DNA from 3 places in the Bacillus vallismortis genome. Region 3 is predicted to be linked to each of the others. Evidence: predicted binding sites of a transcription regulator. Region 3 holds the regulator's gene; each other region holds the start of a gene.
The links. Region 3 encodes LexA, which represses DNA repair genes until DNA is damaged. Its sites were predicted from a motif close to CGAACATATGTTCG; they were not measured.
Positions count from the first base shown of each region.

Region 1 (8,274 bases), 210 kb from region 3:
TTTCCGCCATTCGCAGCCATCGCCAAACCTTGCGCGATAGCAGAGGGGTGGCCCGACATCTCGCAAACGAGATCCGCTCCTTCTCCATCGGTTAAAGCGCTTACAATTTTGAGCGGATCTTCTTTTTCAATAGAAACAGTACGTGTGGCACCCATTTGTTTGGCAAGCGCCAATCGGTATTCATTTTTATCAACCGCTATTACTTGGGAAGCACCTGCTGCTTTTGCAACTGCAACAGCCATAAGACCAATCGGTCCGCATCCGATGACTGCAGTTGTTCCTCCTGCGGGCTGGCTCTCGAGCACTGTATGAACCGCATTTCCTAAAGGCTCTTGAATGGATGCAACCGCCGGGTTCATATCAGCGGGATTCTTCCAAACGTTATCAGCCGGAACTTTCACATACTCCGCAAAACAGCCTGCCGTGTCTACCCCGATAATAGCTGTATGGGTGCAAACATGAGCTTTTCCGGTTACGCAAGGCACACATTTACCGCAGACGATATGCGTTTCCGCAGACACATATTCTCCCACTTTTACATTCCTGGCATTCTCTCCTACAGCTTCAACAATGCCGCTGAACTCGTGGCCGAAAACATAGGGAGTTTTGATTCTCTGGCGTGCCCATTGATCCCAATTATAAATGTGCACATCCGTGCCGCATATGGAAGCAGCTTTCACTTTTATGAGGACTTCATGTTTATCGATCTCAGGAATGGGAACTTCAGTCAGCACAGCACCGAACGTCCCGTCCTTTTTCATTAGAGCTTTCATCTTTCCACCCTGCATGTACAATCCTCCTTAACAAATTCTTGTTACATTCGGATTGTACCATGATATGGAATAAGCGTAAACAGCACTGTCTTTCTGACGAAGACAAAAGTGTTCGTCTTGAAAAATGGGCGTAATTTTTTTCTGAATCGTTCTACGTTATTCCTTACTTTTGTATATTCATCATTTATATGTCGAAAATATTATCGGAAGAAAATATCACAACAAATGAAAAACAACCTGTCTGCATGACGCAAACAGGTTGAGAATGCTTTATTTGTTTTTAGCGAGGCTCCACGATTAATTTAATCGCCGTTCTTTCTTCCCCATCGATCTGAATATCTGTAAAAGCAGGAATACAAATCAAATCAACGCCGCTTGGCGCCACAAATCCCCTGGCAATCGCCACAGCTTTTACAGCCTGGTTTAATGCACCCGCTCCAATCGCTTGAATCTCGGCGGCTCCTCGTTCTCTTAACACGCCTGCAAGCGCACCTGCCACTGAATTTGGACTCGATTTTGCTGAAACTTTTAAGATTTCCATTTCTGCTCCCCCTTAGTTTTACAATGGATAAGTGAGTGTTCATTAGAACAATCATTATTAGATGTTGCTATCCAAAAAGCCATCCCCACAATGCTTTTCAAAAATAGCGGGCTACCTTCCATTTTTACTATATTCACTAAGGAGTCGCTATATTCCTGCTTTTCTTTTTAATATTTTTATAAAATAACCACATGCTCAATTATTCAAAGAACATGTGATCATCATTGATCAAAATCCGCTCAATTTTGACAGCCTTTTTGGTTTGGTCGTCGATGTCAATCACTACTCCGCTTAATGTTGTTTTTCCTTCAGCGACAGTAAATCGTACTGGAAGGTTCGTTTTGAATCGCTTAATAATCGTTTCTCTGTCCATCCCCAGTATACCATCATATGGGCCAGTCATTCCTACATCAGTAATATATGCCGTCCCCTTCGGCAAAATGCGGTTATCCGCTGTTTGCACGTGTGTATGAGTTCCGACGACTGCGGACGCCCGTCCATCCGTGTACCAGCCGAGTGCAAGCTTTTCACTTGTCGCCTCGGCATGGAAGTCGATAAAAATGTACGGTGTTCTTTTTGCAGCTTCGGCAATTAACTCATCCGCTTTTAAAAACGGATCATCAAGCGGCGGTAAAAACGTGCGTCCTTGTAAATTAATAACAGCAAGCTCTTTGCCGTTTGCTTTCACATATGTGATCCCTTTTCCCGGTGTTCCTTCAGGAAAGTTTGCAGGACGAACCAAGTTCGGAACGTCATCTATAAAATCAAAAATTTCTTTTTTGTCCCATGTGTGGTTTCCCATCGTGATTGCATCGGCGCCAGCCTGGATTAAACTGTGATAAATTTTTTCCGTGAGCCCTTTCCCATGTGCGGCGTTTTCACCATTAATAATGGTAAAGTGCGGCTTATATTTTGTTTTTAGCTTTGGCACATATTCTTTTACCATGTCACGGCCTGGTGAACCGACAACATCTCCAATAAATAACATTCTCATTTTGTAAATCCCTTCTATTCTTAAAATTCTTTCGCCGTCAAAAAAATAAAGTGATGCTTAGCGCATCACTTTATTTTGCATACTCAACGGCTCGAGTTTCTCTGATTACTGTCACTTTAATATGACCTGGATAATCGAGCTCGTCCTCAATTCGCTTACGGATATCTCGCGCCAGTCGATGAGCTTCAAGATCATTAATTGAATCCGGCTTCACCATAATACGCACTTCGCGTCCAGCCTGAATGGCAAATGATTTTTCAACACCTTCATAGGACTCAGAAATTTCTTCGAGCTTTTCAAGTCTTCGAATATAATTCTCGAGCGTCTCACTTCTCGCGCCTGGTCTAGCAGCGGAAAGCGCATCAGCTGCCGCTACCAACACAGCGATAATGGAAGTAGGCTCCTCGTCCCCATGGTGTGATGCAATACTGTTAATCACGACTGGGTGCTCTTTATATTTAGTCGCAAGCTCTACCCCGATTTCAACGTGGCTTCCTTCTACTTCATGGTCAATTGCTTTTCCGATGTCGTGAAGAAGGCCCGCACGTTTAGCAAGCTTTGCGTCTTCTCCAAGCTCCGATGCCATTAGACCGGCCAAGAATGCGACTTCCATGGAATGCTTAAGCACATTTTGACCATAGCTTGTACGGAACTTTAAGCGGCCGAGGATCTTGATGAGATCTGGGTGGAGACCGTGAACGCCAACCTCAAATGTCGTTTGCTCACCCATCTCACGAATATAGTCATCGACCTCGCGGCGAGATTTTTCAACCATTTCTTCAATCCGTGCCGGATGAATACGGCCATCCTGAACGAGTTTGTCTAGAGCGATCCTTGCTGTCTCACGTCTGATCGGATCAAATCCGGAAAGAATGACAGCTTCAGGGGTATCATCAATAATCAGGTCAATTCCTGTCAGCGTTTCAAGCGTACGAATATTACGCCCTTCCCGCCCAATGATACGTCCTTTCATCTCATCATTTGGAAGATTAACAACTGATACCGTTGTTTCAGCAACGTGGTCCGCTGCGCAACGCTGTAAGGCGAGTGAAAGAATGTTTTTCGCTTTCTTATCCGCCTCTTCTTTCGCGCGGTTTTCAGTTTCTTTTGTCATGATGGCGATGTCATGTGAAAGCTCGTTTTCAACCCGTTCAAGAATGATTTGTTTTGCTTCATCGCGAGTCAGGCTCGAAATTCGTTCCAACTCTGACTGCTGCATACGAATCATCTCATCCACTTTGCTTTCCATCTCTTCAATATGTTGTTGTCGTTCATTCAGAGAATGATCTTTCTTCTCCAACATCGCTTCCCGTTTATCAATTCCCTCATGTTTGCGATCAAGGTTTTCCTCCTTTTGGAGTAAACGGTTTTCTTGTTTTTGAAGCTCATTTCGTCTTTCACGAACTTCCTGTTCAGCATCTATTCGAAGTGTGTGGATTTCATCCTTTGCTTCAAGCAGAGCTTCTTTTTTCAGTGCTTCAGCATCACGCTTTGCATCTTCAAGAATTTGCTCGGCTGCACCGCGTGCGCCCGCAATTTTCGCTTCGGCAATGGTTTTACGAACAAAGTAGCCAACAACTAAACCGAGTAGAATCAGCAAAATGGAGATGAGAACCATCATAATTGGGGTCATACTTTCACCTCCTCTTGCTATGAACTTGGTTGTTGCTTCATTAAGTGTCGGCATGTACATTGTCTAGTTTTCTCAACATACAGAACCTTCACAGGGAATGAGTATTTTCATCGCCCTTGTCAAGTTTAAATGGTTTAACAATCATGTTAAAAAAACAATGTTACAACTTCATTGTAAATGTGTCGGAAATACTTGTCAAGCTTGCCATCTTAACGTTTGCAGAGCCGACGTCTTATCCCGTGCCGAATGCAATTCATCCAAAAGAAGATCATGAATCATTCTTGATTCAGAAGCTGGTATATTCTATTGTTCACTTGGCCCAGTTTAGCGTTATTTTGAATGTTTGACAACAAAATTACAATGGTTTGCCCAGATTTACTAAAGCTGTTTAAGATGTTGAAGCCCGGCATGACACCATGGTTTGAGTAGCTTCCGGGAGCAATATAAAATCCCATACCGTATGTGGAGCTGCTTCCCGGCGTAAACATCTTTTTATAGCTTTTTTGCGAATACAGTTTGCCGTCTATCAGCGCTTGGTCAAATTTGTACATATCTGAAGCGCTCATATAAATATCACCGGCCCCATACAGCTGGGATAAATCGGGCATATACGGTGTAATCGGCTTGCCGCCCTTCAGCTTATAACCGACAGCCGGATAAGGTTCTTTATGATATGTTTTGTAAAAGCCTGCATGCGTCATTTTCGCTGGTTTAAAAATATGATTCGTTATGTATTGTTCATATGACTCACCGCTTACTTCAGCAACAATATAAGCGAGAACGGAATAATTGGAATCCTGATAGTCCCATACGCCTGGCTGACGTTTGATTCCCTGACGTTCTATGTCTTTTATTAAATCGTCCGGAGTGATTGCACCGTTTCCTTCAACATGCCCGTGTATTCCCGATGTATGTGTGAGCAGGTTTTTCAAAGTAATCGTTTGCCCGTTAGGGAATTGAGGTAAATACGCGCTTACCGGATCACTTGTCTGAAGTTTTCCCTTTTCCTCTAGCTGCAAAATAGCGGTTGCAATCAGCGCTTTTTGTGACGAACCGACATAAAAAGAGGTCAATGGATTATTAGGGATGTGATATTTACGATCGGCATAACCAAAACCTTTATGTGTTACGATTTCTCCATTTCTGACAATCATGGCTGTTCCGCTGAAGCCGATCTCATTTAAATAATGGCTGATTTTTTGATTACGGTCCACTGTTTTGATTTGTTCCTCTGTTTTTTCGGCGGTTTTCTTTATAACCTCTTTTTTCTGACCGCTATCTGAAGCTGCTGCAGTTTCTTGAGATGGCTCGTTCCCTTCACTATCTCGGTGAAGCGCATTCCAAATCGTAAAGCAAATCATCGCTGCTAAAAAACCAAGCAAAAGTTTGCCTCTTTTATTTAGTTTTCTCCGTCTGCGTTTCGCAGTTCGTCTGCTGGCTGGGCTTGTCATTCAGTTTTTCCTCCCAAAATAAATTCCATTTTGCACACGTTTTGTTAGACGAATGAAGCACCGAAAAAGTTGTCAAAAAAAGCAATATTTTTTATCATTTTTTGCAAAAATAAAAAGACTGAGTTTTTCACCCAGCCTTTTGTATCATTTCAAACTGATTTTATTTTTATTCTTCAAATTCAAGTTCTTCTTGTGCACCTTCAGCTTGCTGCTGAGCTGCTCCGTGATTATCCAAGCCGTAATGTTCGCGAATTTGTTCCTGGATCATTAGCATGATATCTTTATTTTCTTTCAAGAATTGTTTTGCATTTTCACGGCCTTGTCCGAGGCGCTCTTCTTCATAAGAGTACCATGAACCGCTTTTTTGCACGATATCAAGTTCAGTTCCAAGATCAATGATTTCGCCTTCTTTTGAAATGCCTTCTCCATACATAATATCAACCTCGGCTGTACGGAACGGCGGTGCCACCTTGTTTTTGACGACTTTGATTTTCGTTTTATTCCCCATTACGTCGTTTCCTTGTTTCAGCTGTTCAGCACGGCGCACTTCTAGACGTACGGAAGAGTAGAATTTCAGCGCGCGGCCGCCAGGAGTTGTTTCCGGATTCCCGAACATAACGCCGACTTTTTCACGAATTTGGTTAATGAAAATCGCGATTGTCTTCGATTTGTTAATGGCGCCTGAAAGCTTACGGAGCGCTTGGGACATTAAGCGTGCCTGTAAACCAACATGCGAATCTCCCATGTCGCCTTCAATTTCCGCTTTCGGAACGAGAGCTGCCACAGAGTCAACAACAACAATGTCAACTGCACCGCTTCGAACCAATGCCTCCGCAATTTCAAGCGCCTGCTCGCCCGTGTCAGGCTGAGACAGTAAAAGCTCTTCGATGTTGACACCAAGCTTTTGTGCGTATACCGGATCTAATGCATGCTCTGCATCAATAAATGCGGCTTGTCCGCCCTGTTGCTGAACCTCAGCAATCGCATGAAGTGCCACAGTTGTTTTACCTGAGCTTTCAGGACCGTATACTTCAATAATCCGTCCGCGCGGATATCCGCCAATTCCTAATGCCGTATCAAGAGCGAGGGAGCCGCTTGGGACAGTAGAAATTCTTGTATCTGTCTTTTCTCCCAGTTTCATAATGGAACCTTTGCCGAACTGTTTTTCTATTTGTTTAAGAGCCATATCTAAGGCTGCCTGACGATCACTCATTCTATTTTTTCCTCCTTTATGTTACCACTACATATACTATACCCTGTTTGAAGGGATTTGCCAAGAAAAAAGCGAACGCATATTCGGATTTTTTCGTGGCGGATTTCTATCAAAATACTATCATGTATCAGAGAAATCATGTTTTTTAGGAGGATAATGTGCTGAAAATATTATTTTTGCTCTAAAAGCTTCAAGATTAAATGGCAGCCGTATTTGGCGCCACGTTTTCTGATTCCCGTTCTGGACCCCGCAAAGTGAAACTCGTGAACCTCTTCTTTTCCATTTGCTGAAATGCCGATAAACACATGTCCAGGCTCATGCCCCTCTTGAGTATCAGGACCTGCTACACCGGTAAAACTGATGCCGATATCGCTGCCAGTGAGCTGTTGAACACCCTTTGCCAGCTCTAATGCGCACTCCTTGCTGACCGCTCCAAAACGGTCTAATGTTTCCTTCTTGACGCTAAGCACATGCTCCTTCACGTCGCTTGTATAACAAACGACGCCGCCGGCAAACAATGTTGAAGCACCGCTGAGATCCGTCAGCCATTCAGAAAACAGCCCGCCGGTAAAACTTTCAGCCGCGGCAATTGTAATGCCTTTTTCCTTACATGCTTTAGAAAGCTCTTTTACTAGGGAAGTATCATCATAGCCATAGAAAAATTCCCCTACACGTTCTAAGATAACAGCCTCTGTTTCTTTTAGCAGACGCTCCGTTTCCTTTTCGTCAGCATGTTTGGCTGTCAGACGCAGCGTCACCTCTCCGTCGGCTGCCAAAGGAGCGATTGTCGGATTGGTTTGTGCATCAATAATATCTTCCAAATCAGCTTCAAGCTGAGATTCGCCGATACCAAAAAAACGAAGAACGGTTGATACAATTTTTTCATTTGAGCCCATCTTTTTCAGCAGAAGAGGCTTTGCCTCGTTTTCAAACATGGGACGCAATTCGCTTGGCGGCCCAGGAAGAAGCATATAAAAGCGCGAATCGTGCTCTAGGAGCATTCCCGGCGCCATTCCGAAGTGATTTGCCAGCACGTCAGATCCTTCGATCACAAGCGCCTGTTTTCGGTTATTAGGTGACATCGTGCGTTTGGTCCGTTTGAAATAGTCCTCAATGGATTGGAACGCCTCATCATCTAACACAAGCGGATGCCCCAGCGCATTTGCAATCGTTTCTTTCGTCAGATCATCTTTTGTCGGCCCGAGACCTCCTGAAAAAATAATGAAATCAGAGCGTTCTTCAGCAATGCGAATGACCTGCTTCAGCCGCTCCGGATTATCTCCAACTGCTGTATGATAAAATACGTTCACTCCGATGTCAGCAAGCTGTTTGCTGATAAATTGAGCATTTGTATTGGCGATTTGGCCAAGCAACAGCTCAGAACCGACCGCAATAATTTCTGCTTTCTTTGGAAATTCCATGACGTAAGTCCTTCTTTCTTAATTAGTTGTTTTTAACGCTTCCCAGTTTTTGGAGAAATATTCCCAGCCTGAGACGACAGTAAAGAAGACAGCTACCCATAGCGCCAAGTCAGCAAACGGGAATGACACAAGTTCAAACGGAAGATTATGAAGAAGCAATGCTGAAACCGCAATGATTTGTGCCCAGGTTTTAATTTTACCAAGCATATTAGCAGCCACCACTTCTCCTGTTCCGGCTAAGACAAGCC
Region 1 covers NZ_CP026362.1:1,725,448-1,733,721, forward strand. Annotated here, with positions in the region: gene tdh (L-threonine 3-dehydrogenase) at 1-788, opposite strand, end outside; gene spoVS (stage V sporulation protein SpoVS) at 1,054-1,314, opposite strand; gene ymdB (2',3'-cyclic-nucleotide 2'-phosphodiesterase) at 1,514-2,308, opposite strand; gene rny (ribonuclease Y) at 2,379-3,941, opposite strand; gene BV11031_RS09480 (serine hydrolase domain-containing protein) at 4,217-5,392, opposite strand; gene recA (recombinase RecA) at 5,559-6,605, opposite strand; gene BV11031_RS09490 (competence/damage-inducible protein A) at 6,776-8,026, opposite strand; gene pgsA (CDP-diacylglycerol--glycerol-3-phosphate 3-phosphatidyltransferase) at 8,045-8,274, opposite strand, start outside.
Region 1: recA (recombinase RecA) is a predicted target of LexA. The motif match lies at 6,678-6,691, and genes of this name have one in related genera.

Region 2 (8,274 bases), 740 kb from region 3:
CGATATTATTTTCTCTGAGCTGAACCATTAAATCATCAAAATTATAACGCTGTGATTTCATTGCGTCTTCGTCAATTTTTCCATATTTAATAATAATCGTCGGCTTGCCGTCCAGAAGCTGGCGGATTTTTCGGTTTTTTAAAGAAAAGTATGCGAATGTCACTTGAATAATCATTAAGACAAGCATTGGCAAAATGGTGTGAAATAGATGATCTTCTACGTTTTCTATCGCTAAAACGGCAATTTCAGCCATCATGATAAAGACAACGAGGTCTAAAATGCTAAGCTCCCCGATCTCCCGTTTGCCCATAAAACGAAAAATGACCAATATCACAAAATACAATATAATCGTGCGAATCGTAATAGTGAGAAGCTCTTCCATATTACACCTCCAACTCACCATAGGATGCAACAAAACGAACAAATTATGTAAGATGAACAAATCGATTTCATAAAGCTTTTACGTCTAATTATCGGGATAAGGGAATACATTTTTACAAAGACGAGCCATCAGCATGTCTGATAGCTTTGTTCAAAAAGAACAGAGGCCTTTACATACAGGCAGAGAGGAGACATTCATGGAGGAAACGAAACAAGTTGGAAAAGGCATTCTTTACGGCTTAATCGCCATTTTCTCAGCCATGCTTCTGACGAGCTTAGCCGTTTCACTTTTACTGACGGCAACCTCGCTTGAAGAGTCGTCATTTAACTGGCTGATCACCGCCATCTCATTTCTATCTTTATTCATCGGCGGGTTTATCTCAGGAGGAAAAGGGAAGGAAAGAGGCTGGATGATCGGGGCGTTGACTGCCTTAAGCTTTTCAGTGATTATTTTGTTGTTTCAGTATTTAGGGTTCGGAATAACATTTACAGCGGAGCAGCTGCTTTACCATCTAGGATTTTTAGGGGTCTGCATGCTGGGCGGGATTTTCGGCGTGAATATGAGGGGAAACAGGTCTTCCACATAAAAAAGAGCGGAATCATCCGCTCTTTTTTTGTTTGCTATGTATAGCTCCTGCTGTTATTCAGCAGCAGAAACTTCTCTGATCGCGCGGCGGTCGAACGTTAGACGTGTGTTTTCACCAGTCTTAATGACGACTTTGCTTTCGTCGATAGAGTCAACAGTGCCGTGCAATCCCCCGATTGTCACTACTGAATCGCCTTTTTTCAGTTCCTCCTGCATTTGGCGCACAGCCTTTTGCTGTTTTTGCTGAGGACGAATCAGCAAGAAATAAAGGACCGCAAACATTAAAATAATAGGAACCAATGTACCTAAAGTGCCTGTCATAATTTTCACCCCTTTCTGTAAGCCAGTGATTAATTTTTATTTAGAAGCTTTTCGCATTTGGCTTGTTGTAGCCGTAACGCTCAAAGAACTCTTCTCTGAAATCACCCAGACGATCCTCACGAATAGCCTGTCTTACCTGCTCCATTAAGTGTAACAGAAAATGAAGGTTATGATAAGTTGTTAATCGAAGGCCCAATGTTTCGTTGCAGCGGATCAAATGTCTGATATACGCGCGTGTGTAGTTTTTACATGTGTAGCAATCACATTCTTCATCAATCGGACGGAAATCTCTTTCGAATTTCGCATTTTTCATATTGAGACGGCCATCAGCGGTAAACACTGTGCCATTTCTTGCAATCCGAGTAGGCAGCACACAGTCAAACATATCGACCCCGCGGATCGCCCCATCGATCAGTGCGTCCGGAGAACCGACCCCCATCAGATATCTCGGTTTATCCTTCGGCAAAAGCGGTGTTGTAAACTCAAGCACACGATTCATGACATCCTTCGGTTCACCTACAGATAATCCGCCTATAGCATATCCCGGAAAATCAAGAGAAATCAAGTCTTTCGCGCTTTGCGTGCGCAAATCTTCATATTCTCCGCCTTGCACGATGCCAAACAGCCCTTGTTCATTCTGGCGGCTGTGGGCATTCAGACAGCGTTCCGCCCAGCGGCTTGTCCGCTCAACTGAGCGCTTCATATAATCGTACTCTGCCGGATATGGCGGGCATTCGTCAAACGCCATCATAATATCGGAGCCGAGTGCGTTTTGGATTTCCATCGCTTTTTCTGGAGATAAAAACAGCTTGTCCCCATTTAAGTGATTGCGGAAATGGACGCCCTCTTCCTCTATATTACGAAACTTGCTCAAAGAAAAGACCTGAAAACCGCCTGAATCTGTTAAAATCGCGCGGTCCCAATTCATAAATTGATGGAGCCCGCCCGCTTCTTTCACAATATCCTGGCCCGGTCGGAGCCACAGGTGATACGTGTTGCTTAAAATGATGCCCGCATCCATTGCTTTCAGCTCTTCAGGCGACATCGTTTTGACTGTCGCCAGTGTGCCCACCGGCATAAAAACAGGCGTTTCAAAGGAGCCATGGGGCGTATGCACTTTGCCCAGCCGCGCCCCTGTTTGTTTGCATTCTTTTATAAATTCATAGCGTATTGGTTGTTCAGCCACTTTTGGTGAGGCCTCCTGTTCTCAAATTATAGAATCAGCATCGCGTCTCCGAAGCTGAAGAAACGGTATTCCTCTTCCACCGCATGGTTATAGGCGCGCAGAACGTTTTCTCTTCCCGCAAGCGCACTGACCAGCATAATCAATGACGATTTAGGCAAATGGAAGTTTGTAATCATTCCGTCAATGGCTTTAAATTCATAGCCCGGATAAATAAAGATAGATGTCCAGCCGCTTGATGCTTTAAATTGTCCGTCATGCTCCCCGGCAATCGTTTCAAGCGTGCGTGTCGAAGTCGTGCCGACGGAAATGATTCGGCCGCCCTTTTCCCTTACTTTGTTTAAAGCCGCAGCCGTTTCTTCTGACATTTGATAAAACTCTGCATGCATATTATGCTCTTCAACGTCATCGGCACTCACAGGGCGAAACGTTCCAAGGCCTACGTGAAGAGTGATGAACTCAATTTGCACACCTTTGTCTTTCAATTGCTGCAAGATTTCTTCCGTGAAGTGAAGGCCTGCAGTAGGCGCTGCGGCAGAGCCGATTTCTTTTGAAAACACTGTTTGGTAGCGCTCTCTGTCATCAAGCTGTTCTTTGATATATGGTGGGAGCGGCATCTCTCCAAGGGATTCCAGCACCTCATAGAAAATGCCTTCATATTGAAATTCTACTTTTCTGCCGCCATGCTCAAGCTCATCCGTACAGACTGCCTTTAATCTTCCGTCTCCAAACGTCACTACGGTTCCCTTTTTCACCCGTTTCGCCGGTTTGACAAGCGTTTCCCACTTGTCACCAGCTTCTTGTTTGAGCAAAAGAAGTTCCACTTTCGCGCCGGTATCCTCTTTTGTTCCGAATAACCGCGCCGGGAGCACACGGGTATTGTTCAGCACAAGGCAATCTCCTTCTTTAAAGAAGCTGATAATATGCTTAAACGAGCTGTCAGTCAGCTCTCCCGTATGTTTATCAAGCACCATCAGCCTTGAAGCATCACGCTGTTCCAACGGCACTTGTGCAATTAAACGTTCCGGTAATTCAAAATCAAATAAATCGACTTTCATGATGATTTCACCTTTATTCTAGTCTTTTGTTATTTCATTCTGCCGAAAAGAGTAAGCAAAATTGATAATACCACACTTATGATGATACAAGTGACAACCGGGAAGAAAAACGTGACATTTCCCTTTTTCACAAAAATATCTCCCGGCATCTTGCCGACAACATGCAACACTGCTCCGATGATAAGCATAACAGCACCAAGAATCATAATGATCTTAGGGAATTCAGTCATATCGGGGAGCCTCCATTTGGAAGTGATGATAAACGGCCGGTGTCACGATCCTTCCACGCGGCGTTCTTTGGATAAAACCAATTTGCAGCAGATACGGCTCGTATACGTCTTCAATCGTATGCGGTTCTTCGCCGATCGTGGCTGAAATGGTATCAAGACCCACAGGGCCTCCGTTAAACTTTTCGATCATGCCCATCAGGAGCTTGTGGTCAATATGGTCCAAACCGAGACGGTCAACCTGAAGCCGCTCCAGCGCATCCTGCGAAATCTCTTCCGTAATCCGGCTGTCACCCAGCACCTGGGCAAAATCGCGGACCCTTCTCAGCAGGCGGTTCGCTACGCGGGGCGTCCCTCTCGATCTTCTCGCGATTTCGAGAGCAGACGGGTTATCAATCTCAACCTCGAATACGTCAGCTGTTCTTGTGACAATGTCCGCAAGCTCTTCTTGCGTATAGTATTCAAGGCGCGACATCACGCCGAATCGATCTCTTAACGGCGCCGTCAAAAGCCCTACCCTCGTCGTGGCGCCTACCAGCGTAAAAGGCGGCAAGTCGAGCCGGACGGAGCGGGCAGAGGGGCCTTTACCGATCACAATATCCAGACAAAAGTCTTCCATCGCAGGATATAGCACCTCTTCAATCGATCTGTGGAGCCTATGTATTTCATCAATAAATAATACATCACCTGGCTCCAGTGCCGTTAATATGGCAGCCAAATCACCAGGTCTTTCAATCGCAGGCCCTGACGTCGTCCGCAATTCCACTCCCATTTCATTGGCAACAATGGAAGCAAGCGTCGTTTTCCCAAGTCCCGGCGGCCCGTACAGAAGAACATGATCCAGCGTCTCCTGTCTCATTTTTGCCGCGTCTATAAATACGCGCAAATTTTCTTTCACCTTATGCTGCCCGATATACTGCGCCAGATTTTGCGGCCTCAAACTTTGCTCTATCATTGATTCATGGTTGTCTGCTTCACTTGAGACGAGCCGTTCATCCATGAACATCACCTTACTTCAATAGTTTTTGTAATGCTTTTTTCACATATTGGTCTGTTGTCAGCCCAGCTTCTTCGTTTAAGTGAGGAAGCACCTTTTTGATTTCTTTTTCAGCGTAACCGAGAACCCTGAGGGCCTCAAGCGCTTCTTCGAGAGCCGTTTCTGCTGTTTGCTTTTCAAGCCTTTCTTCATGATTAAACAGGTTTTCAATCATTTCAGGCACGACATCAGCGAGCTTTCCTTTTAAATCAAGAATAATCTGGCGCGCGGTTTTCTTTCCTACACCAGGAAACTTGACCAAAAAGGCTTCATCCTCATTTTCAATCGCTTGGATAACCGCTCCCGGATCACCTGAGCCTAAAATGGCGAGTGCCCCTTTTGGACCGATTCCGGTCACGTTTAACAGCTTTGTAAAGAGCGCCTTCTCCTCTCTTGTTGAAAAACCGTAGAGCGAAAAAGCATCCTCTCTGATATGATGGTACGTAAAAATCGTTTCTTTGTTTCTCTCCTTGTATATAAACGGATTCGGCGTGAAGATCTGATAGCCAATGCCGCCGTTCTCTATCACAATATATTGGGGAGATACATAATCAATCGTCCCTTTTACAAATTCGATCACGCAAATTCACCTCTTTGACTGTTCTTCATTGTACCATAAAAACAGCCAAAGTCTCATAGAAAAGTTAACATACGTTCGCTTCTCTCTCATTCTTTCACGAAAAAAAAGACATGAATACATGTCTTCAATCAGCGGACGTCAACCGCTGTATGTCTTCATATGTTCTATTACGTCCTCAAACTCCGCTTTCGTCCGAAATGGAATGCCTTTCAGCAGATTTTTTTGCATATGGCTCTCCAGCCTTTCTAAATCAATTTGAAAAAAAGACTGAATCGGTTCGGAATCTGACTCAGGCCGCCCATGAAAGGTGGAAATCACGCCATGATCCGATACACCGATATACCCGTTCACCTTGCTGAGCGGAGAAATATCATCCATTTGCTTCCGGAAGAGTACATAGCCCTTTTTTTGTTCGACAAGCGTCCAGCCGGCATAAGCTGCCCAAAAATCATCCATAGAAAGCACTTTTTCATGCTTATGCTCAATACTGACATCGCCGTCCAAATACACTTTTTCAAGCTGCACATGCACCTGCAGCGGCTCATAGTGCTCCACTTCGGCTCCTAATGCACGGGGAGGAGCAACTATTAGAAATGCTGCGGCTGAGCAAAAAATGCCCAGCAAAAGATACGCCGTGCTGAATCGTTTCACCCTCTACACCTCTTTGCACACGTTTATGACTAGTTTGACCAAAGAGGCTACTGCTTAACCGTTTTCTCGAAATTTGTTTGCACGTTTTCCCTGACAAGCCGTTCCTCCGTCAAGACATCGGCGCTTTGCTCAGAAATCGTCAGGAATTGCGTCAGAAAAGCACTGAAAAAATACAATGCCGCAAAAATCCAAATCACCCCGCCTGCACCGAGCGGACCAATGAAAAGACTGACGATGCCCGGCGCGATAAACGCACATAAACCAGAACCTAAATTCAACACTGACATGGCAGCCCCTTTATTATCAGGTGCAAGCGTCGGCAAAAGCGCGCTTAATGGCACGTAGCCAGCCAATGCCGCACCGTAACAGCAAGCGATCACCATCAGCACCCAATACTGATGCCCGATCAACTGAGGCGTGTAATAAAGCGCCAGCGTAAAAATGCCGCAACCGACACCGCCAAACCACATCACGGTATTGCGCCAGCCAAGTTTATCTCCGACTGCACCAAATATGATGTTACATACAATATTCACAAAAAACAGCGTCCCCCATATTTGCAGCCATTCCGAAACGGAATACCCGTAACGCGCTAAATAAGTAGGAAGAAAGATGGCAAATCCGAATTGCCCTATGGCATTAATTGTCTTGACCACTCCGCCGATGCCGACCTTAGGGTTTTCAAACATAATTGTAAACGCCTTCGACAGTTCTTTCCATTTCGGCTGATCTGGGTGTACAGGTGTGAATGTATCTCTATTAAAAAATAAGGCGAGGAATCCTCCTGCCGCCACAAATAACAAAGCGCTCCAAAGCGTATTGATTTCTCCAAAGGCCGGAACCGCATAGCTGGAATAGAACGGCCCGAGCACGTTAAGGCCACACGTAAACATAAACCAAAACCAGCCGACGGCTTTTCCAAGAATACGATGAGAGGTGCTGTATGACACCCACACGAGAAAAGAGTATGCAAACAGCGGATATCCCAAGCCTCTAAGTGCATAGCTACCTAAGAGAGCCGGATAATGCATATGAGGAATCGCCCAGCCGATAAAAGCAACCGAACCGAGGATAAATGCAAGCAAACCGACAGTCATCGTTTTTCTTGGCCCCCAAGTTTGGACAAACGTGCCCGACAGCCAAGCCGAGATGGTGACTGCAATGCCATACATGGTAAATAAAGATGCGGATTGCTGCATGCTGAGACCGTGATCAACAAGAAAAGGAGACAGCCAGCCTTGTTCGAGCCCGTCTCCAACCATAAAGATGACAACGCCAATATAACCCCAAACCATGTGAGAAGGAATTCCGATTTTGTTCAAAATAGTTCCTTTACCTTGTGCTGTATTCATTTTCTCCACCGCCTGCTTAAAGTATCAAAGTATCGATGGAGGTTATATACCCAAGCTTTGTGACTGTTAATCCTGCTTGCTCAAAAAGCGATTTTTTCATTGTGCTCGACACTGACAGGCATACCGATAGCAAGAGACTGCTGAGCCGCTCTGGCGATCCGCTCCGCTTGAAAACCGTCGTTGCCCGTGCAGGCGTTTTCCCGGTTTGTGCCGATCGCTTCTGCAAACCGAATCATCTCCTCCTCATACGCATCCTTATAGCGCTCAAGGAAAAAGAAATGCGGTTTATCCTTCATCACGAAATCAGCCGTTGACACTTCGACTGTCGTCGGCCTGCTGTTGTCTGCCGCTGCCGAGCCTTTCGTCCCGAAAACCTCGACTCGCTGGTCATATCCGTACACAGCTTGTCGGCTGTTGTCAATCACAGCCATGGCACCGTTTTCAAATGTCAGTGTAATGACAGCCGTATCAATATCTCCCAGCTCTGCAAAGGATGGATTCACCAAAGCCGCCCCTTTTGCATACACTTCCGTCACTTCGCTTCCCATAATATATCTGGCCATATCAAAATCATGAATCGACATATCCATAAACAAACCGCCAGAAGTGCGGAGATAATCTACATGTGGGGGTTCTGGGTCCCGCGACGTGATTTTTAACAAGTGAGGCGTACCAATTTCACCATTTTCAACAATGGTTTTGATTTTTTTAAAATGAGGATCAAAACGGCGGTTAAAGCCGACTTGAAGTGCAACTCCGTGTTTTCGGACGGCCGCAAGCGCTTCTTTGGTTTCATCTAGAGAAAAACTGATAGGCTTCTCACAAAAAATATGTTTTTTCGCCTCTGCCGCTTCCCTGATCATCTGTGCATGCGTGGCTGTCGGTGAGCAAATAAGAAC
Region 2 covers NZ_CP026362.1:770,875-779,148, reverse strand. Annotated here, with positions in the region: gene BV11031_RS04190 (DUF421 domain-containing protein) at 1-382, opposite strand, end outside; gene BV11031_RS04185 (TIGR04086 family membrane protein) at 579-968, shown strand; gene yajC (preprotein translocase subunit YajC) at 1,022-1,288, opposite strand; gene tgt (tRNA guanosine(34) transglycosylase Tgt) at 1,329-2,474, opposite strand; gene queA (tRNA preQ1(34) S-adenosylmethionine ribosyltransferase-isomerase QueA) at 2,501-3,529, opposite strand; gene BV11031_RS04165 (DUF2905 domain-containing protein) at 3,559-3,759, opposite strand; gene ruvB (Holliday junction branch migration DNA helicase RuvB) at 3,752-4,756, opposite strand; gene ruvA (Holliday junction branch migration protein RuvA) at 4,767-5,372, opposite strand; gene bofC (sporulation cell-cell signaling protein BofC) at 5,511-6,023, opposite strand; gene BV11031_RS04145 (MFS transporter) at 6,071-7,375, opposite strand; gene iolG (inositol 2-dehydrogenase) at 7,456-8,274, opposite strand, start outside.
Region 2: ruvA (Holliday junction branch migration protein RuvA) is a predicted target of LexA. The motif match lies at 5,437-5,450, and genes of this name have one in related genera.

Region 3 (8,274 bases):
TTCGATGTATGTATTTGAAGGCTTAAAATCGTCAGGAAATTTTGCACTGCATATTACGAGCACGCATTTTGATGAACCCAGAGCCTTGAGGATGACGAAAAACCACGAATATGTCATTTCATTGCACGGGTATGCAGAAGAAGATCAGCAGATTGAAGTTGGCGGTACAGATCGCGAAAGAGCTGCAGGTTTAGTTGAAGAACTGCAAAATGCAGGTTTTCCTGCTGTCTTGCTTAGTACGGACCACCCGCATGCAGGCGTTAGTCCGAATAACATTGCAAATAAATCAAAAACAGGGCTGAGTATCCAGATCGAAATGAGCACAGGTTTTAGAAGATCTTTGTTCGGCATTTTTTCTTTAAAAAGCAGATCTGTTACTCAAAATGAGAGATTTTATGATTTTACAGAAGTAATGTCCCGTTTTCTGAAAAGTAACTACTGAAAAATAGGAGGCGATAAGTCGGCCTCCTATTCCTCATGCTTCTCGTTTGTAACGTCAGGATACATCTCATCAGCGGCTTCTGTTTGATATTGTAGAGTGTTATCTCTGGCTGTCAGTTCATTTCGGAATGTTTCATCCAGCACATTCTTCAGTAAATACCGATGAAAAAAGTATTCAAAAACAGTCAGGCAGACAGCGGAAAGAAGAGCGGCTGCAAACGGTGAAAAATCATTTCTTGTTTGGGTTAAAGCAAAGACCCAAATCAAAACGAATGAAAGTCCAAAGTCAGCTAATGAAGCTGTAATATTGTTTGTTCTTGGAAGAACGAGCATGTCACCGGAAAGATATGAGACAAAACCTAAGAAAATCGCAATCAACATCACACTTAAAAACGATGCGTAGTAGACCCTGTCTAATATCACATATAAAAGGGCGAGAGTGAAAGCAATCTTTGAGGCTAGTGCAATGAGATGTTTCATTTGATCACCTACATTGTTATTTTTATGAAAAAACCTTTGCAGTAAATGAATGATAAACACATTAAGCAATTTAGTTGAACCCATTTAACAGTCATTATTTTAAACAATCCGATTTTGTTTACACTGGTATTTTTTTCTTGTTGCATGAAACTTTCTTGTTGCATGAAACTTTCTTGGTGCAAAAACGTACATATGGTTGATCAGCCTTAGAGGGGGATTTTATTGTGGAGATACAAGGAATCAATCATTTGTTATTTTCTGTTTCTCATTTGGACACATCGATCGATTTTTATTGCAAAGTGTTTGATGCCAAGCTGCTGGTCAAGGGAAGAACAACAGCATATTTTGATTTGAATGGCATCTGGCTTGCACTTAATGAAGAGCCTGACATTCCGAGAAATGACATCAAGGCATCTTATACACATATTGCTTTTACTATTCAAGATCGTGAATTTGAAGACATATTAGCAAAATTAAAAAGGCTTCATGTCAATATTCTGCCTGGCAGAGAACGAAATGAACGCGATCGAAAGTCTATTTATTTTACCGACCCTGACGGCCATAAATTTGAATTTCATACTGGAAGCCTTCAAGACAGACTTCAGTTTTATAAACAGGAAAAAACACATATGAAATTTTATGATTGAAGCGTCCTCGAGATTTCCCAAAGAACATATACATAAACGTGAGGAAAGAGTAAAATATGGTAAGGGAGGGGTTTGATTGAAAATGAAAATAGTGGTTTTAACGGCAGTTTTGGCGTGTTTTTTAGGCATTTGTACACATGCGTCAGCATTAGAGTTTGATCACAAAACCGACTTTACTTTAAATGACAACACTAAGTCGTTTGTTTTGGAAAACATAAGTGATGTTCCGGCTATCGAGTATTTTTTAGGCTATCAGTTTACGATCTTGGGAGCTAAAAGTTGTTCGATTGAGTTTAAACTTCAACGGATGGGGCTTACCGGGCAATATACCACGCTGAGCACGAAACAATTCAGAGGCAACTGGTTTGATTTTAGTGCTCAAGATAAGATTTCAATTGATCCATTTCATCGATACCGTATCTTTGCAGAAGAACATTCGGAAAACTGTACAAATGTTCGGGTAAAAGGGAGTTATGGTATTCAATATTTTCATTTTGATTGAAGCTCATGATCATAAGGTGAGCTGTTTTTTTACATTAAAAAGAACTAACTAAACTATGTGCTAAATTTTCATATTAATTTAATCGCCGCGCTCCCTCGATAATATCTGAGGCCATATCATTCCCCGACCTAAACATGAAACATTTTTAAGCAGATTACGTCTATATTTGATAGACAGCATTTTGATAAAAAGTTTCCTGAGGGAAAGAATATTTCTTGACTTCAACAATCAATTGATGGATAATTGTGGTGTAAACATGATGTTCTTTTTCCTCCTATTCAGGCTCGCACCTAAAATTCAGGGCGAGCCTGCTTTTTTTTATACAAGAAACCCCCTCTTCATCGAGGAAGAGAGGGTTATTTCATCATTTGATAGTTCAATAGATTAATGGACGGTTCTGAACACACCAATCACTTTCCCTAGAATGCTGACATTCTGTAGGATGATCGGTGCCATCGTTGGGTTTTCAGGCTGTAAGCGAATGTGAGTATCCTCTTTATAGAAACGTTTTACCGTAGCCTCATCATCTTCTGTCATCGCAACGACAATTTCCCCGTTGTTCGCTGTGTTTTGCTGTTTAACGATGACATAATCCCTATCGAGAATACCTGCATCAATCATACTGTCTCCCATAATCTCAAGCATAAACACATGCTCGTCTGGGGGAACCATACGGTCGGGAAGCGGAAAATATTCTTCAATATTTTCTACTGCTGTAATAGGAGATCCCGCCGTGACTTTCCCGATGACCGGTACATTAACGACCTGGCTTTGCGGAATGTCTACTTCTTCATCAAGAATTTCTATTGCTCTTGGTTTTGTCGGATCTCGTCTGATCAGCCCTTTTGTTTCCAAACGGGCCAAGTGGCCGTGGACAGTTGAGCTGGACGCAAGCCCGACAGCCTCTCCGATCTCTCTTACGGAAGGCGGATATCCTTTTGATTTAACCTCTGCTTTAATGAAACTGAGGATATCAAGTTGCCTTTTTGATAGCTTCGTCATTTTTCGCACCTCAAAACGTCGATTTTAAGAAGATTATAGCATGATTTTCCTGACAGTACAAACATAGGTTCGAAAAAACAATTGACAGAAACATTTGTTCGTATATACTGAAATTATAAAAAGCGAACAAACATTCCTGTTGGAGGTTATGATCATGGGTAAAGAATCTATTATTTTTGTCGGTCTGTTCACAGTGATTTTGAGCGCGGTTATCCTTTTGCTGTCATATTCAAGCAACGGCCAGGAGCTTAATCAGTATGTTAAAATAGAAGTCCAGCAAGGCGATACACTTTGGTCTATAGCTGACCAGGTAACAGATAAAAAGAAAATGAACAAACAAGATTTTATTGAATGGGTAGCTGATAAAAATTATCTTCAGACGACTGATATCCAGCCGGGAGATGAATTGGTGATTCCGTTGAAAAAAAAGCATCAGGATGCATATGAATTGGCAACTGTAAGATAGAGAGGAAAGATAGAAAAAATGAAAGCACTCATTTATGCCCGCGTAAGCACAAATAAAGAACAGCAGGAGACGTCATTAAAGCGGCAGGAGGAGGAGCTTACGGCCATTGCGGCCGAGAACGGCATGGAAGTCGTCAAAGTGATTTCCGAAAAAGCAAGCGGATATGAAATGGATCGGGATGGTGTATTTGAGCTGCTTGATGAGATCAAGAATTCTGAAATTGATGTCATTTTGGTTCAGGATGAGACTAGGCTCGGACGGGGAAATGCAAAAATCGCACTGCTTCATTGCATCTATAGAGAAGGTGTGAAAGTCTATACAACCGCTCACAAAGGCGAACTGGAGTTATCGGAGGCTGATTCGATGGTGCTGGAGATCGTCAGCATTGTGGAAGAGTACCAGCGGAAAATTCACAACATGAAAATCAAGCGGGGCATGAAACGCGCAGTGAAAAACGGTTTTAAACCGCAAAAAAACCTGAAAAACCAACATGAAAACAGCGGAAAAGAAAGAATAGAGGTGCCCATCTCAGAGATTGTCCGCTTAAGGGCGAATAAACTGACGTTCGCAGAAATTGCGGCTACGCTCAGGGGGTTTGGCTATGATGTGTCTAAAGCGACAGTCCACCGGCGGTTTCAGGAATACATAGAGAATGACGATACAGCCGATTGAATCAGTTGTAAAACTCTTTTTGATCTAGTAGTATATAGGCAAAATGCAATAAAGGAGTTTAACATGATTTCAAACGAAAAAATTGCCAGAATTAATGAACTTGCTGCCAAAGCCAAAGCTGGCGTTATAACAGAAGAAGAAAAAGCCGAACAGCAAAAGCTCCGTCAAGAGTACCTGAAAGGTTTTCGCTCTTCTATGAAAAACACATTAAAAAGTGTGAAAATCATTGACCCAGAAGGCAATGATGTTACACCAGAAAAACTTAAAAAAGAAAAAAGAAATAATAAACTTCACTAATATAGGAGGAATACGGCAATAACGTATTCCTCTTTTGCATATACTATAAGCAAAACTTTTATGTTACAAATTTCAACAAGTTTCTCTCAATTTTAAGCTGAAACAGTTGAGAAAAAGTCGTCAGACATTTATGATGTAAGGGTACAACACATAAGGAAGGGGATTTTTATGGATACAATTGAAAAGAAATCGGTTGCTACCATTCGCACACTCTCAATAGACGCTATTGAAAAAGCAAATTCTGGTCACCCAGGGATGCCAATGGGGACAGCTCCAATGGCATACACACTATGGACAAAATTTTTGAACGTAAGTCCGTCAAACCCTGGCTGGTTTAACCGTGACCGTTTTGTTTTATCTGCCGGACATGGATCAGCACTTTTATACAGCATGCTTCATTTAAGCGGGTTTGATCTGAGCATCGAAGATCTTAAGGGATTCCGCCAGTGGGGCAGCAAAACACCTGGACATCCGGAATTCGGACATACTGCCGGTGTTGATGCGACAACAGGTCCGCTCGGCCAGGGAATTGCCATGGCTGTCGGAATGGCTATCGCTGAACGCCATTTAGCGGAAACTTACAACCGCGATTCATTTAACGTAGTCGATCATTATACATACAGTATCTGCGGTGATGGTGATTTAATGGAAGGTATTTCTTCTGAAGCAGCTTCACTTGCAGGCCACCTTCAGCTTGGCCGTCTGATCGTATTATACGATTCTAATGACATTTCTCTTGATGGAGATCTCGACCGTTCATTCTCTGAAAATGTGAAGCAGCGTTTTGAAGCAATGAATTGGGAAGTTCTTTATGTTGAGGATGGAAATAATATTGAAGAATTAACAGCGGCTATTGAAAAAGCACGCCAAAATGAAAAGAAACCTACATTAATCGAAGTGAAAACAACGATCGGATTTGGTTCACCTAACCGTGCCGGCACATCCGGTGTTCACGGTGCTCCGCTTGGTAAAGAGGAAAGCAAATTAACAAAAGAAGCATACGCGTGGACGTATGAAGAAGATTTTTACGTTCCTTCAGAAGTTTATGAGCATTTCGCTGAAGCGGTTAAAGAGTCAGGCGAGAAAAAGGAACAAGAATGGAATGCCCAATTCAATAAATATAAAGAAGTTTATCCTGAACTTGCTGAACAGCTTGAACTGGCAATCAAAGGAGAGCTTCCGAAGGATTGGGATCAAGAGGTTCCTGTTTATGAAAAAGGAAGCAGCTTGGCATCCCGTGCATCATCCGGTGAAGTTCTTAACGGACTTGCGAAAAAAATTCCTTTCTTTGTTGGAGGATCTGCTGACCTGGCGGGTTCAAACAAAACAACAATTAAAAATGAAGGTGATTTTACAGCGGTTGATTACTCAGGCAAAAACTTCTGGTTTGGTGTTCGTGAATTTGCGATGGGTGCAGCATTAAATGGCATGGCGCTCCATGGCGGACTTCGTGTATTCGGCGGAACTTTCTTCGTCTTCTCTGACTACCTGCGTCCGGCGATTCGCCTTGCAGCATTAATGGGTCTTCCTGTCACATATGTCTTCACACATGACAGTATTGCGGTTGGTGAAGACGGCCCGACACACGAGCCTGTTGAACAGCTTGCTTCACTCCGTGCGATGCCTAATCTTTCCTTGATCCGTCCTGCAGACGGCAATGAGACAGCGGCTGCATGGAAGCTCGCGGTGCAAAGCACTGAACAGCCAACAGCGCTTGTATTGACACGCCAAAACCTTCCGACAATTGACCAAACAGCTGAAGAAGCATTGGCAGGAGTAGAAAAAGGTGCGTATGTCGTTTCTAAACCTAAAAACGAAACACCTGACGCTCTTCTCATCGCTTCAGGCTCTGAGGTAGGTCTTGCGATTGAAGCGCAGGCTGAATTGGCAAAAGAAAATATCGATGTTTCTGTTGTCAGCATGCCATCAATGGACCGTTTTGACAAACAATCAATCGAATACAAGAACGCCGTCCTTCCTGCAGATGTGAAAAAACGTCTTGCAATTGAAATGGGCGCATCATTCGGATGGGGCAAATACACAGGACTTGAGGGAGATGTGCTCGGCATAGACCGATTCGGTGCATCCGCTCCTGGTGAAACCATCATCAATGAATACGGCTTCTCAGTTCCAAACGTAGTGAACCGAGTCAAAGCACTACTCAATAAGTAAGTCTTTCAAAGAGGATGAGTCAAATCATCCTCTTTTTCTTGTATATCCGACAAAAATAGTATTGGCTGTTTAACAGTAATAGACAATTCTTTCTTTTCTTCTTATGTATAATAGAGTGCAAATCACTTGCTGCTGGAAAAGGGGATGAAAAGATGGAACGTCACTACTATACGTACCTGATAAAAGAGGAATTTGCCAACCACTATTTCGGACGGGAATCGGTTATGTTTGAGCTGTTTCAAGACTATCATTGGACAAGCCTAACAAAGCAGCGATATGAAATGACAGAGAAACAGATTCAATATATTACACAGCCAATCCCGATTTTACATATGCATCAGCGGTTAAAAATGAATTTAAGCAATGTGGAGTACAGGCAGCTGGATTATATTTATAGATTAGCTTTGCCGAAAGCAAAAGGCCACGCGACGTTAATGATGAAAGAGAACATGATAGAGATTGTGGCTTCGGGACATTACGAGGCAGAAACGATTTTCTTTGAAGTGTTGAGGAAAGTAAGCCCGTGCTTTCTGGCAATGGATTTCAATTCGAAGCGTTATGGATGGCTAAATCCGGTGAAAGAAAGAAATTTTGTCTAAAACCGAAGAAAAAGAGATGTAAATGTTGTATAATAGCTTTTGGTTTAGTACACTTTAAACTAGACAACATGAAGGAGGAAATAAAATGACTTTATGGGTTGGCATCCTAGTGGGCGTTGTTGCATTGCTCATAGGTGTTGCACTCGGGTTTTTTATTGCTCGTAAATATATGATGAGCTATCTTAAAAAGAATCCGCCTATTAATGAACAAATGTTACGCATGATGATGATGCAAATGGGAATGAAACCTTCTCAAAAGAAAATTAATCAAATGATGAAAGCCATGAATAATCAAACGAAATAATACGTAAAGATTATGATATAGAGAAACATGGTTATAAAATAAAAAACCCTTAACGGGTTTTTTATTTTGCAATCATTCGTCACCCGCTACTGCTCGAAGGCGCTGCTTTTGATATTGTATGAGAAGATGGTCAAGCTCCTGACTGAGCTCTATCGTCATATGAGATGTCATTCCGTTCGCCATGACAATTTGCAGCAGCTCTGCTCTTTTTTTTTCGATTTCATTTAATAGATGCTCTTTAATCACAGGGATGTATCCTTTCATACATTAGATCTTCAAAGTGAATGTTTATATTATATCCATTTTTATACTAATTTTCAAATGAGAAGGAGTACAATATCTCAATGTCAAATTAAATTATATAAGTTTTTTCTAAAAATAGAAATCCTTCAAGTGAAAGTGTTAAAAAAATGAAATGATTTTGTCATTTGAAGGAGTGTCAAATCGTGAAGGGATGATGACATGGGAGACGTGAATTATTTTTTGACATTCGGAGCGGGATTTTTATCTTTTATTTCGCCTTGCTGCCTGCCGCTTTACCCGGCTTTCTTGTCATATATTACAGGGGTCAGCATGGATGATGTGAAAACAGAAAAGCTGCTGCTGCAGAGAAGAAGCTTGTTTCATACTTTGTGTTTTTTGCTTGGTTTTTCAGTCATTTTTATTGCTTTAGGCTATGGAACATCTTTTAT
Region 3 covers NZ_CP026362.1:1,514,681-1,522,954, reverse strand. Annotated here, with positions in the region: gene BV11031_RS08170 (poly-gamma-glutamate hydrolase family protein) at 1-442, shown strand, start outside; gene BV11031_RS08165 (YndM family protein) at 469-921, opposite strand; gene fosB (metallothiol transferase FosB) at 1,146-1,568, shown strand; gene BV11031_RS08155 (hypothetical protein) at 1,651-2,070, shown strand; gene lexA (transcriptional repressor LexA) at 2,455-3,072, opposite strand; gene yneA (cell division suppressor protein YneA) at 3,221-3,538, shown strand; gene BV11031_RS08135 (YneB family resolvase-like protein) at 3,557-4,210, shown strand; gene BV11031_RS08130 (DUF896 domain-containing protein) at 4,274-4,507, shown strand; gene tkt (transketolase) at 4,676-6,679, shown strand; gene sirA (sporulation inhibitor of replication protein SirA) at 6,832-7,278, shown strand; gene BV11031_RS08115 (YneF family protein) at 7,364-7,582, shown strand; gene ynzD (aspartyl-phosphate phosphatase YnzD) at 7,655-7,828, opposite strand; gene ccdA (cytochrome c-type biogenesis protein CcdA) at 8,045-8,274, shown strand, end outside.